2 regions of the Streptomyces sp. CA-111067 genome follow, and region 2 is predicted to be linked to the other one. Evidence: riboswitches for the same ligand, from Rfam matches in the RefSeq annotation. Region 2 holds a riboswitch; the other holds the start of a gene.
What was found. Region 2 has a riboswitch for glycine ahead of gcvT (glycine cleavage system aminomethyltransferase GcvT). Riboswitches for the same ligand answer to the same signal wherever they lie in the genome.
Positions count from the first base shown of each region.

Region 1: it holds a riboswitch for glycine, as region 2 does, so the genes downstream of both, gcvP (aminomethyl-transferring glycine dehydrogenase) here and gcvT (glycine cleavage system aminomethyltransferase GcvT) in region 2, are expected to answer to the same signal.

Region 1 is NZ_CP192103.1:8,368,744-8,376,003, forward strand. It holds gene ftsR (transcriptional regulator FtsR) at 1-346, shown strand, start outside; gene ACQPW6_RS36935 (bifunctional nuclease family protein) at 439-912, shown strand; gene ACQPW6_RS36940 (MerR family transcriptional regulator) at 1,084-1,674, shown strand; partial or broken gene ACQPW6_RS36945 (DNA polymerase IV) at 1,816-3,165, shown strand; gene ACQPW6_RS36950 (PRC-barrel domain-containing protein) at 3,192-3,668, opposite strand; glycine riboswitch at 3,815-3,924, shown strand; glycine riboswitch at 3,939-4,043, shown strand; gene gcvP (aminomethyl-transferring glycine dehydrogenase) at 4,105-7,008, shown strand; gene ACQPW6_RS36960 (DUF5999 family protein) at 7,126-7,260, opposite strand, start outside.
Region 2 is NZ_CP192103.1:6,833,285-6,840,544, reverse strand. It holds gene ACQPW6_RS30290 (cysteine desulfurase family protein) at 1-296, opposite strand, end outside; gene ACQPW6_RS30285 (thioesterase family protein) at 507-1,391, opposite strand; gene ACQPW6_RS30280 (DUF885 family protein) at 1,967-3,505, shown strand; gene ACQPW6_RS30275 (enhanced serine sensitivity protein SseB C-terminal domain-containing protein) at 3,571-4,347, opposite strand; gene ACQPW6_RS30270 (enhanced serine sensitivity protein SseB) at 4,481-5,236, opposite strand; glycine riboswitch at 5,368-5,464, shown strand; glycine riboswitch at 5,465-5,577, shown strand; gene gcvT (glycine cleavage system aminomethyltransferase GcvT) at 5,637-6,797, shown strand; gene gcvH (glycine cleavage system protein GcvH) at 6,915-7,260, shown strand, end outside.

The DNA of each region.
Region 1 (7,260 bases), 1.5 Mb from region 2:
GCTGATGGCCGCCACGGGGGCCGACAGCGCCCAGCTGGAGCAGTGGGAGTCCTACGGCCTGGTCGCGGCCGGCCGGGACGGCGGCTTCGACGCCGAGACGGTCGCCATCGGCCGGCTGCTGGCCGACCTGGCGCGCTTCGGCCTCGAACCGCGCCATCTGCGGGCCGTGAAGGCCGCAGCCGACCGGGAGGCGGGCCTGGTGGAGACCGTGGTGGCGCCGCTGCGCCGGCACCGCAACCCGCAGACCCGGCTCCATGCCGAGGCCACCGCCAGAGAACTGGCCGAACTCTCCGTACGGCTGCACGCGGCCATGGTCCAGTCGGCACTTCGGCTGCGGCTGCGCTGAGCGGCATATTCCGCCGTCCGGTCGGTGCCGGGAGTCCGCGCTTCGGGATGCCCGACTACCCAAACCCGCCGGGCACGTCCTAGGGTTGCTGTGTGAACGAGCTCGACGTTGTGGGTGTCCGGGTCGAAATGCCCTCCAACCAACCGATCGTGCTCCTGCGTGAAGTGGGAGGCGACCGGTACCTGCCCATCTGGATCGGGCCGGGCGAGGCGACGGCCATCGCATTCGCGCAGCAGGGCATGACGCCTGCGCGACCGCTGACCCATGACCTCTTCAAGGACGTCCTGGAAGCGGTCGGGCAGTCCCTCACCGAGGTCCGCATCACCGATCTGCGGGAAGGCGTCTTCTACGCCGAGCTGGTCTTCGCCAGCGGTGTCGAGGTCAGTGCCCGCCCGTCCGACGCCATAGCGCTCGCCCTGCGCACCGGCACGCCGATCTACGGCAGTGACGGGGTGCTCGACGACGCGGGGATCGCCATCCCGGACGAGCAGGAGGACGAGGTGGAGAAGTTCCGCGAGTTCCTCGACCAGATCTCGCCCGAGGACTTCGGCACCAGCAACCAGTGAGCCGTTCCCGGCCATCGGCCGGGTCAAACCACTCTTGGGGTGAATATCACTCGGCGTGGCGAGTGTGGCGATCGTTGACGCACCCCTGGTGACTGCCTAACGTCGGAGCGGAAAGTCCCGATGGCACGTGCCGTGCGCGCCGCCCCGGGACGCGAAGGGACGGAGGGCGGCGTGAGAAGCACCGGCGACGGTCTGGCGACCGGCGACGCATTTCCGCCCCGGGGGGCTCTGACCTGTGCCTCCGGCGCCCCGGCCGGCGATGTGGTGCCCGAGCAGGTCGGCTACCGCGGTCCCACCGCGTGTGCCGCCACCGGCATCACCTACCGGCAGCTCGACTACTGGGCCCGCACCGGCCTGGTCGAACCCTCGGTCCGCTCCGCACAGGGCTCGGGCGGCCAGCGGCTGTACAGCTTCCGTGACGTGGTGGTGCTGAAGATAGTCAAGCGGCTGCTCGACACCGGGGTGTCGCTGCAGAACATCCGGACGGCGGTGCACCACCTGCGGTCGGTGGCCCCGTCCGAGCTGGCCCGGGTCACCCTGATGAGCGACGGCGCCACGGTGTACGAGTGCACCTCGCCGCACGAGGTGGTGGACCTGCTCCAGGGCGGCCAGGGGGTCTTCGGGATCGCCGTGGGGGTCGTCTGGCGGGACGTGGAGAGCTCGCTGTCCCAGCTGCACGGAGAGCGGGTGGACACCGGGGAGACCCTGGTCGGCCACAATCCCTCCGACGAACTGGCCGCCCGGCGCAATCGGGCGGTCTGACCGGCCCGGATCCGGGAATCGCCGGAATCGGTTACGGGGGACCTGCCGCAGGGCGTGAACCCGGCCCTACGGTCATGAACCGGCCGCCGTGCCGTACAGATGTACGGCTTATGTCGGTGCTGTGCGGCACTATCGGTAATCGTGAGAAGTGCGCCGACGATCCTGCACCTGGACATGGACGCGTTCTTCGCCGCGGTCGAGCAGGCCTCCAAGCCGAGCCTGCGGGGCAAGCCGGTGGTGGTCGGCGGCCTCGGGCCCCGCGGCGTCGTGGCGACCGCGTCCTATGAGGCACGCGTGCACGGCGTCCACTCCGCGATGGCCACCGCACACGCCCGCAGGCTGGTGCCCAACGCCGCCTACCTCATCCCGCGCTTCGGCCTCTACCGGCGGATCAGCGAGACGGTGATGGCGCTGCTGGCCGAGGTCTCCCCGCTGATAGAACCGCTCAGCCTGGACGAGGCGTTCCTCGACCTGGAGGCCGGTACCGCCGGTGCCACCGGTACCGTCGGCGCCGACCCGCGGACCGTCGCCGTCGAGCTGCGCGCCCGGATCCTGTCGGCCACCGGGCTGACCGCCTCCGTGGGCCTGGCCGGCTCCAAGCTGCTCGCCAAGATCGCCTCCGAGCAGGCCAAGCCGGACGGCCTGGTGGTGGTCGAGCCAGGCACCGAGCAGGCACTGCTCGACCCGATGCCGGTACGCACGCTGTGGGGCGTCGGCCCGGCCACCGCCGAGCACCTGCGCAGGGCCGGCATCTTCACCGTGGGCGAGATCGCCAGGACCGGCGAATCGGAGCTGGTACGGCTGCTGGGCAAGGCACACGGCGCCTCGCTCTACACGATGGCCGCCGGCCTCGACAACCGGCCGGTGGTCGCCGACCGGGACGTGAAGTCCATCTCGGTGGAGGACACCTACGACAGTGACCTCACCGACCGCGCCCATGTGCGGTACGAGATCGACCGGCTGGCCGACCGCTGCGTGCAGCGGTTGCAGGGCGCGGGCCGCTCGGGGCGCACGGTGGTGGTCAAGGTCCGCCGGTACGACTTCTCCACCCTGACCCGCTCCGAGACGCTGCGCGCGCCCACCGACGACCTCGGCGTCGTACGGGAGACCGCCCGCAGGCTCGCCGAGTCCGTCGACACCACCGGCGGCGTACGGCTGCTCGGGGTGGGCGTGGCGGGACTGGCGGACTTCACCCAGGAGGACCTGTTCGCGCAGGCGCAGAACGAGAAGCGGGCGGACGGCGAGCCCGCGCCGCCCGAACTGCCCTCGGCCCCGCCGCCGGTGACCGAGCGGGCCGGCCGCCGCTGGCTGCCCGGCCAGGACGTCGAGCACGCCGAGTACGGGGCCGGCTGGGTGCAGGGCAGCGGCGTCGGGCGGGTCACGGTCCGCTTCGAGGTGCCCTCCGACCTGCTGCCCGGCCGGGTGCGCACCTTCCCGGTGGACGACCCTGGGCTGTCGCACAGCGAACCGCTGCCACTGGTGCCCGAGGGGCCTCTGCCGGGGCGGAGCGTGCCGGTTCAGCTCTTGTCGGCGCCGTTGGCCGATCCGGAGGCCGACCCCGACGGGGAACCGGAAGGCGGCCCTGACGGTGATCCCGAGGGCGGCCCGGACGGCGGCTCGCCGCCGGCCAGCTCGCCGAAGTCCCGGTCGGGCGCGGGCGCCGGCGGCGCCACACCGTCGGACGGCACTTCCATCCCGTAGTGGTGGTAGAGCTGCAGCTCCTGCTCGGGCGACAGATGGCGGCCGACGCCGAAGTCCGGCGCGTCCCTGATCAGCGCCTTCTTGAACGGCACCCGCAGCTCGTCCTGGACCAGCCGGCTCGGCTCCAGCGGCACGAACGCGTCCCGGGTGAACAGGCCGGTGCGTACCGCGGCCCACTCCGGCGCGCCGGTGGCGTCGTCGAGATACACCTCGTCCACCGTACCGATCTTCGCGCCGTCCCGGTCGAAGGCGCGGCGGCCGATCAGGCTGCGCGGATCGATGTCCGTCTGCACGGTCCCTCCAACCAAACGACGACGGCTGTCGAGTACCAGCCAAAGGCACAACCGCCCCGGTGTCGACTCGAACCGGCCCGCTCAGCGCGCCGACCGGCCGGTCCGGCCCGTTCGTTCGACGCGCTGGTAGGCTTGATCCCGGCTGTATACCCCATGCGGGAGAGTCTCAGGGAGCGCGCGAGGACGCCGCCCCAGGAGACGCCGAAGGAGCAACTCCTCCCCGGAATCTCTCAGGCATCCGTACCGCATGGGCAGGTCACTCTGGAAAGCAGGACCCGCTCCGGAAACGCCTTCCGGTACGTGTCCTCACCGACGGTGAAAGCCGCCCCGGCCGGGGCGGTGAAGCTCTCAGGTTCCGATGACAGAGGGGGAGGCCGTACGGGTGCCCGCGCCGCGGCACCCCCGAAGGTCGTCACTGACCAGGAGGCCGCCGCCGATGAACGACCGCCGCAATTCCCGCCGGGCCCCGCTCGCCGCCCTCGAAGCGGGCGTCCCGTTCGACCGCCGCCACATCGGCCCCGACTCCGGGGCGCAGGCCAAGATGCTCGCCCAGATCGGCTACGGCTCGCTGGACGAGCTCACCGACGCCGCGGTGCCCGGCGCGATCAGGAGCGAGCAGGCGCTCGCCCTGCCCGCCGCGCGGACCGAGGCGGAGGCGCTGGCCGAACTGCGCGCGCTGGCCGACCGCAACCAGGTGCTGGCCCCGATGATCGGCCTCGGCTACTACGGCACCTTCACCCCGCCGGTGATCCTGCGCAACGTCATGGAGAACCCGGCCTGGTACACCGCCTACACGCCCTACCAGCCGGAGATCTCGCAAGGCCGGCTCGAGGCGCTGCTGAACTTCCAGACCGTGGTCGCCGACCTCACCGGGCTGCCCACCTCCGGCGCCTCGCTGCTCGACGAGAGCACCGCCGCCGCCGAGGCGATGGCGCTGTCCCGCCGGGTCGGGAAGGTCAAGGGCGGGGTCTTCCTGGTCGACGCCGACACCTTCCCGCAGACCACCGCGGTGATCAGGACCAGGGCAGAACCCACCGGCGTCGAGGTCGTCGTCGCCGACCTGAGCGACGGCATCCCGGCCGAGGCCGCCGAGCGCGGGATCTTCGGCGTCCTGCTGCAGTACCCGGGTGCCTCGGGCGCGGTGCGCGACCTGCGGCCGGTCGTCGAGCGGGCGCACGAGCTCGGCGCGGTCGTCACGGTGGCCGCCGACCTGCTGGCGCTGACCCTGCTGACCTCGCCGGGCGAGCTCGGCGCCGACATCGCGGTCGGCACCACCCAGCGGTTCGGCGTGCCGATGGGCTTCGGCGGCCCGCACGCCGGCTACATGGCGGTCCGTGAGTCCTACGCCCGCAACCTGCCCGGACGGCTGGTCGGGGTGTCGGTGGACGCCGACGGCGACAAGGCGTACCGGCTGGCGCTGCAGACCCGCGAGCAGCACATCCGCCGGGAGAAGGCCACCAGCAACATCTGCACCGCGCAGGTGCTGCTCGCCGTGATGGCCGGGATGTACGCCGTCTACCACGGCCCCGACGGCCTCGCGCAGATCGCCCGCCGCACCCACCGCTACGCCGCGGTGCTGGCCGCCGGGCTGCGGGCCGCCGGTGTGCGGATCGTGCACGAGGACTACTTCGACACGCTGACCGCCCGGGTGCCGGGCCGGGCCGCCGAGGTGGTGGCCGCCGCCCGCGAGGCCGGCGTCAACCTGCGGCTCACCGACACCGACCTGGTCGGCGTCTCCTGCGACGAGACCACCGACCGTGCCGCGGTCGCGGCGGTACTGGCCGCCTTCGGCGCGGACGGCGGCGCCGACCTCGACGCGCTGGACGCCGGCACCGAGGACGCGCTGCCCGCCGCCCTGCTGCGCACCGACGAGTACCTGACCCACCCGGTGTTCCACCAGCACCGCAGCGAGACGGCGATGCTGCGCTACCTGCGGCGGCTCGCCGACCGCGACTACGCGCTGGACCGCGGCATGATCCCGCTGGGCTCGTGCACCATGAAGCTCAACGCGACCACCGAGATGGAGCCGGTGACCTGGCCGGAGTTCGGCGCGCTGCACCCCTTCGTGCCGGTGGAGCAGGCCGAGGGCTATCTGACGCTGATCCGCGGCCTGGAGGACCAGCTCGCCGAGATCACCGGCTACGACAAGGTCAGCCTGCAGCCCAACGCCGGCTCGCAGGGCGAACTGGCCGGGCTGCTCGCGGTGCGCGCCTACCACCGGAGCAACGGCGACACCGGCCGCACGGTCTGCCTGATCCCGTCCTCCGCGCACGGCACCAACGCCGCCAGCGCGGTGATGGCCGGCATGAAGGTCGTGGTGGTGAGGACCGGCGCCGACGGCGACGTCGACGTGGCCGACCTGCACGCCAAGATCGACCAGCACCGCGCGGAGCTCGCCGTGCTGATGGTGACCTACCCGTCCACGCACGGCGTCTTCGAGGACAACATCACCGACATCTGCGCCGCCGTGCACGACGCGGGCGGCCAGGTCTACGTCGACGGCGCGAACCTCAACGCGCTGGTCGGCCTTGCCAGGCCCGGCCGGTTCGGCGCCGACGTGTCGCACCTGAACCTGCACAAGACCTTCTGCATCCCGCACGGCGGCGGCGGCCCCGGCGTCGGCCCGGTCGCGGTCCGCGCGCACCTGGCGCCGTACCTGCCGAACCACCCGCTCCAGCCCGCCGCGGGCCCGGCCACCGGCGTCGGCCCGGTCTCGGGCGCGCCCTGGGGCTCGGCCGGCATCCTGCCGATCTCCTGGACCTACGTCCGGCTGATGGGCGGCGAGGGGCTGCGGCGCGCCACCCAGGTGGCCGTACTCAGCGCGAACTACCTGGCCAAGCGGCTCGAACCGCACTTCCCGGTGCTCTACGCGGGGCCCGGCGGCCTGGTCGCGCACGAGTGCATCATCGACCTGCGCCCGCTGAGCAAGGAGACCGGTGTCAGCGTGGACGACATCGCCAAGCGGCTGATCGACTACGGCTTCCACGCGCCGACCATGTCGTTCCCGGTGGCCGGCACCCTGATGATCGAGCCCACCGAGAGCGAGGACCTGGCCGAACTCGACCGGTTCTGCGAGGCGATGATCGCGATCCGCGGCGAGATCGACCAGGTCGGCTCCGGCGCCTGGCCGGCCGGCGACAACCCGCTGCGCAACGCCCCGCACACCGCGGCCGCGCTGGGCGGCGACTGGGAGCACCCGTACAGCCGGGCCGAGGCGGTCTTCCCCGGCGGGCTCAGCCCGGCGGACAAGTACTGGCCGCCGGTGCGGCGGATCGACGGCGCCTTCGGCGACCGCAACCTGGTCTGCTCCTGCCCGCCGATCGACGCCTACGAGAGCTGAGGGAGGCGACGGCCGCCGCGCCTTCCGGCCGGCGGCGGCCCGTCCCACCGGGCGCGGACGCGACGAAGCCGGTTCCGCTGGACTCAGGGGAACCGGCTGGGCGGGCTGGTGCGGCGGTCAGGCCGCGGTGGTGATGTGCTCGGTGCCGAGCGGGCGGTGCGGTGCGATGATCTCCCCGTCCGGCAGGAGTTCGCCGGTGTCCTCGAAGAGCACCACCCCGTTGCACAGCAGGCTCCAGCCCTGCTCCGGGTG
Region 2 (7,260 bases):
TCGACGGGGCTGGCGAGGATCCGGACCCGGCGCGGGTCGTCGGCCCGGCGGGCCCAGAACAGGCCCTTCACCGCCAGGTTGTCGGACTCGGTGCCGCCGCCGGTGAAGACGATCTCGCTGGGCCGGGCGCCGAGCGCGGCGGCCAGGGTCTCCCGGGACTCCTCCACGATGCGCCGGGCCCGGCGGCCCGCGGCGTGCAGGGCGGAGGCGTTCCCGGTCACCGTGAGGTGGGCGGTCATCGCCTGGACCGCCTCCGGGAGCATGGGGGTGGTGGCGGCGTGGTCGAAGTAGGCCATGGTGCCCCGATTCTAAGGTCGGTTCCTGAGGCACTTCGCCGAGGTGGTCCGACCGCCACGTCAGCGTGGGCGGCCCAGCCCGGCCCCGGCCCGGTGGTGGCAGGCCCGCGCCCGCCCGTTCGACGGCGCTGCTGCCCGTACCGCGGCCGTCTCATGCCCGTCCGGCGCGCGGTGGCGTCCCGTGCTCGCTTCTCGGCCCTTACGGGCGTGTCACGCGTCCGGCCGTGGACGGGACGGGACCCGGGGTGCCCGCGCCAGCTGCCGGGACTGGGCCACCAGACGGTCCTTGGTGTCCCACACCTGCGCGTCCTCCTCCATCAGGCCGCCCGCGAGGTTGCGGGTGGTGACGGCGACCCGCAGCGGGCCGGGCGCCGGGTGGCAGCGCTGGTGGACGGTCAGCTCCAGGGTCGGCGTCCAGCCGCTGAGGCCCAGGTCGAACGCGGTCGGCGGCAGCGCGTCCACCGCGAGGAGCACCGACAGCGGGTCGTGGTCACGGCCGTCAGCGAGGCCGAGCCAGCCGCGCATGTCCCCGACGCCGGACGGGGCGCCGACCGCCCAGCCGGCGGTGGCCGGGTCGAGCCGCAGGTCGAGCCGGTCGAGCAGCGCGGTGGAGCCGATGATCGGGCCGCCGGCCGGCGGGTCGTTGCCGGGCACGCAGGCGTCGTAGCCGGGCATCTCCGGCGGGGTGGCGCTGGTGCGGACGTCGTCGGGCAGCGCGGTGAGGTCGCCGTAGCCGGCCAGTACGCGCAGCCGCTCGACCTCGTTGCCGTCGGCGTCGAACTGGTAGAGGGAGGCCTGCCCGGTGGACAGCGAGCGGCCGGTCCGTACGGTCTGCACGCGGATGACGGCGGGGCCCGGCAGCGAGGCGGTCAGGTAGTGCCCGGTGATCGTGATCGGGTCGTCCTGGGCGAGCTCCGCGCGGAGCGCGCGGCCGACGGCGGCGAGCAGGAACCCGCCGTTCACGGCGGAGACGATGACCCAGCCGGGCGAGAGGTCCAGGTCATACGTGCCCGGCTCGCCCGGGCGGGCCTTTACCGCGGTGTCGCGGTCGAATTCGCTGTCGCCGGGGGTCGCGCGGGTCGCTGCAAGTGCCATGAGTGAGATGTTACCCGTCAGTAGAAGCAACGTGTCCAACGTGTTCCGCCGAAGTCAACACCGCCCGCCTCCCCCCTCTTCCCGGCCCGCGGCCCGAGGCCCGCCACCGGCCGGTGGCCCGGCAACAACAGCACCAGCCCCCTCGCCCCGGCGGCCCGGCGCGCCACCGCCGTGGCTCGTCGCGCAGTTCCCCGCGCCCCTGGCGAGGACGCGCCCGCAGGGGCGCGGGGAACTGCGCCACCAGCCACCACCGGCCGGGGGCCCGACGGCGACCGCAACCACCCCACCGGACCGGAGCCCGCGGGCGCCCCCGGCATCACCAGGGGCGCGGGGAACTGCGCGACCAGCCACCACCGGCCGGGGGCCCGGCGGCGACCGCAACCACCCCACCGGGCCGGAGCCCGCGGGCGCCCCCGGCATCACCAGGGGCGCGGGGAACTGCGCCACCAGCCCCCACCGGCCGGGGGTCCGGGGGCGGCGGGAACCAGGCCGCCGGGGCGGTGGACAGTCGCGTCACCCGGGGCGCACGGGGAAAGGGCGCTACCGCGCCGGAGGCGGGCGGGTACGGTCGGGGGGTGAATGAGCGGCTGCGCGCGGTGTGCGACCTGATGATGCCTGTGGTGCGGGAGATGGCCGGGCGGCACGAGTACGACGGGCGGGTGCAGGACCTCTCGCCGGACGGCGTGCGCGCCGCGCTCGGCGCGCTCGACCGCGCCCGGCGGGACACCGGCCGGCTGACCCACAAGCACGACGAGGCCCACCTGCGCGTCTTCGAGAAGTCGCTCCGCGTCCAGTTCGGCGACCTCGAACTGCACCGCCGCGACCCCTACCAGCACCTGTCCAACCTCGAACTCGCCTGCTACGACCGCGAGTACGCCTCCCGCCGGGAGCGCGCCGCGGCCCGCCGGGAGCATCTCGCCCAGTGGCCCGACGCGGTCGCCGGCGCGCTCGCCTCCCTCGACCAGGTCGCCGCCCCCGTCGCGAGCGCCCTGCTCGGCGCCGCCCACGGCCTCGCCTTCGACCTCGACGCGGACCGCGGCCCGGTGGAGGCCGCCGCGCTGGCCGCGCACGCCCGCCTCATCCAGCACCTGGAGAGCGCCGCCCGCACCGGCGACCCCGACCCGCGGCTCGGCGGCCCCGCGCTGGCCGCCCTGATGGGCAGCGCCGAGGGCCTGAAGGTCGACCTCACCGCCCTGGCCGCCACCGCGGAGGCCGAACGCGCCCGCCTCACCGCACTCCTCACCGACTCCTGCCACGCCCTCGACCCCAGCCGCACGGTGGACGAGCTGATCCCGGAACTCCTCGCCGACCACCCGTCCGCCGACGAGGTGATCCCGGCGGCGGAGCGGCTGACCGCCGAGGTCATCGCCTTCGCCGACGAGCACGGCCTCGCCCCGTACCTGGACGGCGAGTGCCTGGTCGGCCCGGCCCCGCCGTCCCGCCGCTGGGCGATGGCCATGATGACGTGGGCGGCGCCCGGCGAGGACAGCGCGCCGTCCTGGTACCACGTCACCCCGCCGGAGCCGGAGTGGCCGGCCGAGGAGCGCGAGGAGTGGCTGACGGTCTTCAGCCGCACCAGCCTGCCCGCGATCACCGTGCACGAGGTGGCGCCCGGCCACTTCGCGCACGGCAGGGCGCTGCAACGGGTCAAGGGCCCGGTCCGCCGGATGCTGCACAGCCTGGCCTTCTGCGAGGGCTGGGCGCACCACGTGGAGGAGGTCTGCCTCGAAGAGGGCTTCCGCGCCGCCGACCCGCGGTTCGCGATCGGCGTCGCCCTGGAGGCGCTGGTCCGGGTCACCCGGCTGACCTGCGCGATCGGCCTGCACACCGGGGCGATGGACCTGGAGGAGGCCACCTCGCTGTTCGTCCGCGACGCCCACCTGAGCAGGACCGCCGCCGCCTCCGAGGCCCGCCGCGGCACGTTCGACGCCGGCTACGGCCGTTACACCTGGGGCAAGCTGGAGATCATGCGGCTGCGGGAGAAGGCGCGCCGCCGCTGGGGCGCGGACTTCTCCACCCGCCGCTTCCACACCGCGCTCCTCGAACTGGGCGCCCCGCCGCTCGGCCTGCTGGACGCGGCGCTGGACGGGCCGGGGAAGCAGCACAAGAAGTAGACCGGCACGCGCGGCGGCCGGTACGGGGCCGGGCCCGTACGCCCGTCAGCGGGCTCGTACCCCCGTCAGTACGAGCGCGACGCCTGTCCCCACGCCGCGCCGCCCCCGTACGCGTCACGGTCGAAGAACGGCTGCCCGTTCGCCCGCAGCCACAGCGCCACCGGGTCGTACCCGTCCGCCATCGCCACCGTCGAGACGGCCAGCCCCTCCGGCACCCCGCCGACGGCCTGCTGCATCATCAGCCGCACCGCTTCTACGGCCTGCGCCGTGGCCTCGTAGACCTCCACGCCGATCGCGAGATACGGCTCGCCGAGCGCCGGCTGCACCCAGGCGCGCCGCAGCGCCCGTACCGCCGTGGTGCGGTGCGCGGCCTGCGCGAGGAGCGCGTAGAACTGCGGGATCTGGAGTGACGGTTCGCCGATCTGCAACGGGCCGGCGGGCAGCAGGTCGAGGCCGCCGGCGATCCTGCGCAGGTCGGCCCACGGGACGCCGACCCCGCCGCCGGGCGCGTGCGGGTTGAGCCACAGGCCGCAGCGGTCGGGGAACAGCGTCAGCGCGATGTCCCGCCCGGAGACCACCTCGTGCTCCCTGCTCCAGCCGCTCGCGGCCATCTCGCGCGGCGAGGTGAAGCAGGGCGCGTAGCCTTGGCCGCCGATCTCCATGCTGCCGTACTGGGCGTCGGCCGAACCGGCGGCGCCCTGCCAGAGCAGCATCCACACCTGGCCCTCGGCGAGGGAGGCGAGCAGGTTCTCGTATGCGTCGAACCGGCCGGGTGCCACCTGGAGCAGCATCTGCTCCACCTGGCCGGCCGGGGCCGCACCGCCTTGCGCGCCCGCGATCACTGGGACCGTCCCTTCCCCTCGTTCGGTCTCCGGCGCACGCCGTGCGCCGCTCGCCATCAAACCAGGTCGAGCCGCCCGGGCGGAACGCCGACCGGTCCTCTCGGCGTCGCGGTTCCGGCCAGTCCGGCGGCGGTCAGCCGCGCGCGTAGAACGGCTGGACCACGTCCAGCATCCAGTCGCCGACCGGATCCTGCGCCACGTCGAGCAGGATCAGGTGCACCGCCCAGGTCAGCGGCACGGTGCCCAGCGCCCGGCCGATCGCGTCCATCGCGGCGGCCCTGTCCTCTTCCTGCCAGCGGTCCAGCTCCACCCCGACGAACAGCGCGGGCGGGTCGTCCTCCACGACGGCGAGCGCCCGGCGGGCGCTGAGGACGACCGGGGTGACGGCGAACTCGGCGGCGGCGCCGGCCAGGAAGTCCACCGGTTCCTCGTCGGGCGCGGGCTCCCACAGCCGCACCCGGCCGCCGGGCGGCGGCGGCAGCCCGCGCTCGCGGTGCGCGCCGCGGTCGGGGCGGCACAGCTCGGCGACGGCGGCGGGCGGCAGCGGCACTCCGACGGCGCCGCCGGGGTTGACCGCCATCCCGACGGTGGGCGGCAGGCCGCGGGCGAACTCGTGCACCGGCGCGATCGTGCAGGGCATGCCGTCGGCCGCCTGCCGGAACTGCTGCTCGGAGCTGAACACCGGCACGTAGCGGGCGCCGTCGAGCTCGACGGTGGGCAGATCGAGGTTGCGGGCGTCCGGCGCGCCGCCGTTCGGCAGCGGCACCCACACCCGGGAGCGGCCGAGCACTTCCAGCAGCCGGGGCCCGGCCGAGGGGTTGCCGAGGCTCGCCGTCAGCACCTCCTCCAGCTCGTTGGCCGGCCATATGAACGGTGCCGGATTCTCCATTTCCACCCTTGTCCGTCCTTGTGCCCCTGTGCGGCTGTCCTGCCGGGAAACCCTAGCGGCTGCGGGCCGGGCCGGGCACGTATCGGCCACGCGCGTGCGATGATGGCCGGACAACTTGCATAACGGCCGTTGGAGGCCGCGCGGGAGAGTTCCGGCCCTGACGGGGCCGGGCGCCGAAGGAGCAAGTCCTCCCTTGAATCTCTCAGGCACAGATACCGCGCGGGCGAGGCAGATCTGAAAAGCGGGCGGACCCGGCCAGGGCCCGCCCCACCCAAGGTGCAAACCGGCGACCCTCGGGGGTCACGGTGAACCTCTCAGGTTCCGATGACAGATGGGGAGGCCGGGGTCACCCCGACCCGGCCCGATGTCCCGCTGCCGTCCATCCCTGGGAGATTTTCCGATGAGTGACCGTCCGCCGCTACCGCACGCCGAGCAGTCCGCCGCGCCTGTTTCCCGCCGTACCGCACTCGACGCGCTGCACCGGGGCCTGGGCGCCACCATGACCGACTTCGCCGGCTGGGACATGCCGCTGCGCTACGCGAGCGAGCGCGAGGAGCACCAGGCGGTACGCACCCGGGCCGGCCTCTTCGACCTCTCGCACATGGGTGAGATCGCCGTGACGGGGCCGCAGGCCGGGCAGGCGCTGGACTACGCGCTCGTCGGCCATCTGTCGGCGCTGGCCGTCGGCCGGGCCCGTTACACGATGATCTGCGCGGCCGACGGCGGCATCCTGGACGACCTGATCGTCTACCGGCTGGCCGAGCAGGAGTTCATGGTCGTCGCCAACGCCTCCAACGCGCAGAGGGTGCTGGACGAGATCACCGCGCGGGCGGCCGGCTTCACCGGCGCGGCCGTGCGTGACGACCGGGACGCGTACGCCCTGCTCGCCGTGCAGGGCCCGGCCTCCCCCGGCATCGTCACGTCCCTCACCGACGCCGACCTCGACGGCCTGAAGTACTACGCCGGGCTGCCGGCCACCGTCGCGGGCGTGGACGCGCTGCTGGCCCGTACCGGATACACCGGCGAGGACGGCTTCGAGCTGTTCGTCGCGCCGGCCGACGCCGAGCGGCTGTGGCAGGCGCTCACCGAGGCGGGCCGGGAGGCCGGCCTGGTGCCGTGCGGGCTGTCCTGCCGTGACACCCTGCGCCTTGAGGCGGGCATGCCGCTGTACGGGCACGAGCTGACGGCCGCCGTCACGCCGTTCGACGCGGGCCTGGGCCGAGTGGTGAAGTTCGACAAGCCCGGTGACTTCGTGGGCCGGGACGCGCTGGCCGCGGCGGCCGAGAAGGCCGCGGCGCAGCCGCCGCGCAAGCTGGTCGGCCTGGTCGCCGAGGGCCGCCGGGTGCCGCGGGCGGGCTACCCGGTGACGGGCGAGGGCGGCGCGGTGATCGGCGAGGTGACCTCGGGCGCGCCCTCCCCCACGCTGGGCGCGCCGATCGCGATGGCGTACGTGGACGCGGAGTACGCGGAGCCGGACGCGGCCGGGGTCGCGGTGGACATCAGGGGCGCGCGGGAGCCGCACCGGGTGGTGGCGCTGCCGTTCTACCGGCGACAGCGCTGAGCGCTCCCCGGCGGGGCGGCCCGGGTGGCCGCGCACGCTGGGCTTTTGCTTCTCTAGGCTTCAGCTCGTCCGCGGTCCCGCGTGCGAGCGCACCCACACATCCGGGAGGATTCCGTCATGAGCATCAATCCGCAGGACCTGCGCTACAGCAAGGAGCACGAGTGGCTGTCGGCCGCAGAGGCCGGGGTCGCCACCGTGGGGATCACCTCGCACGCCGCCGACGCGCTCGGTGACGTGGTCTTCGTCCAGCTTCCCGAGGTGGGCGCGACGGTGGCCGCCGGCGAGACCTGCGGCGAGCTGGAGTCGACGAAGTCGGTCAGCGACCTGTACTCGCCGGTGTCGGGCGAGGTGACCGAGGCCAACCAGGACGTGGTGGACGACCCGTCGCTGGTCAACACCGCGCCGTTCGCGGGCGGCTGGCTGTTCAAGGTGAAGGTGTCCGACGACGCGGCCGAGCTGCTGT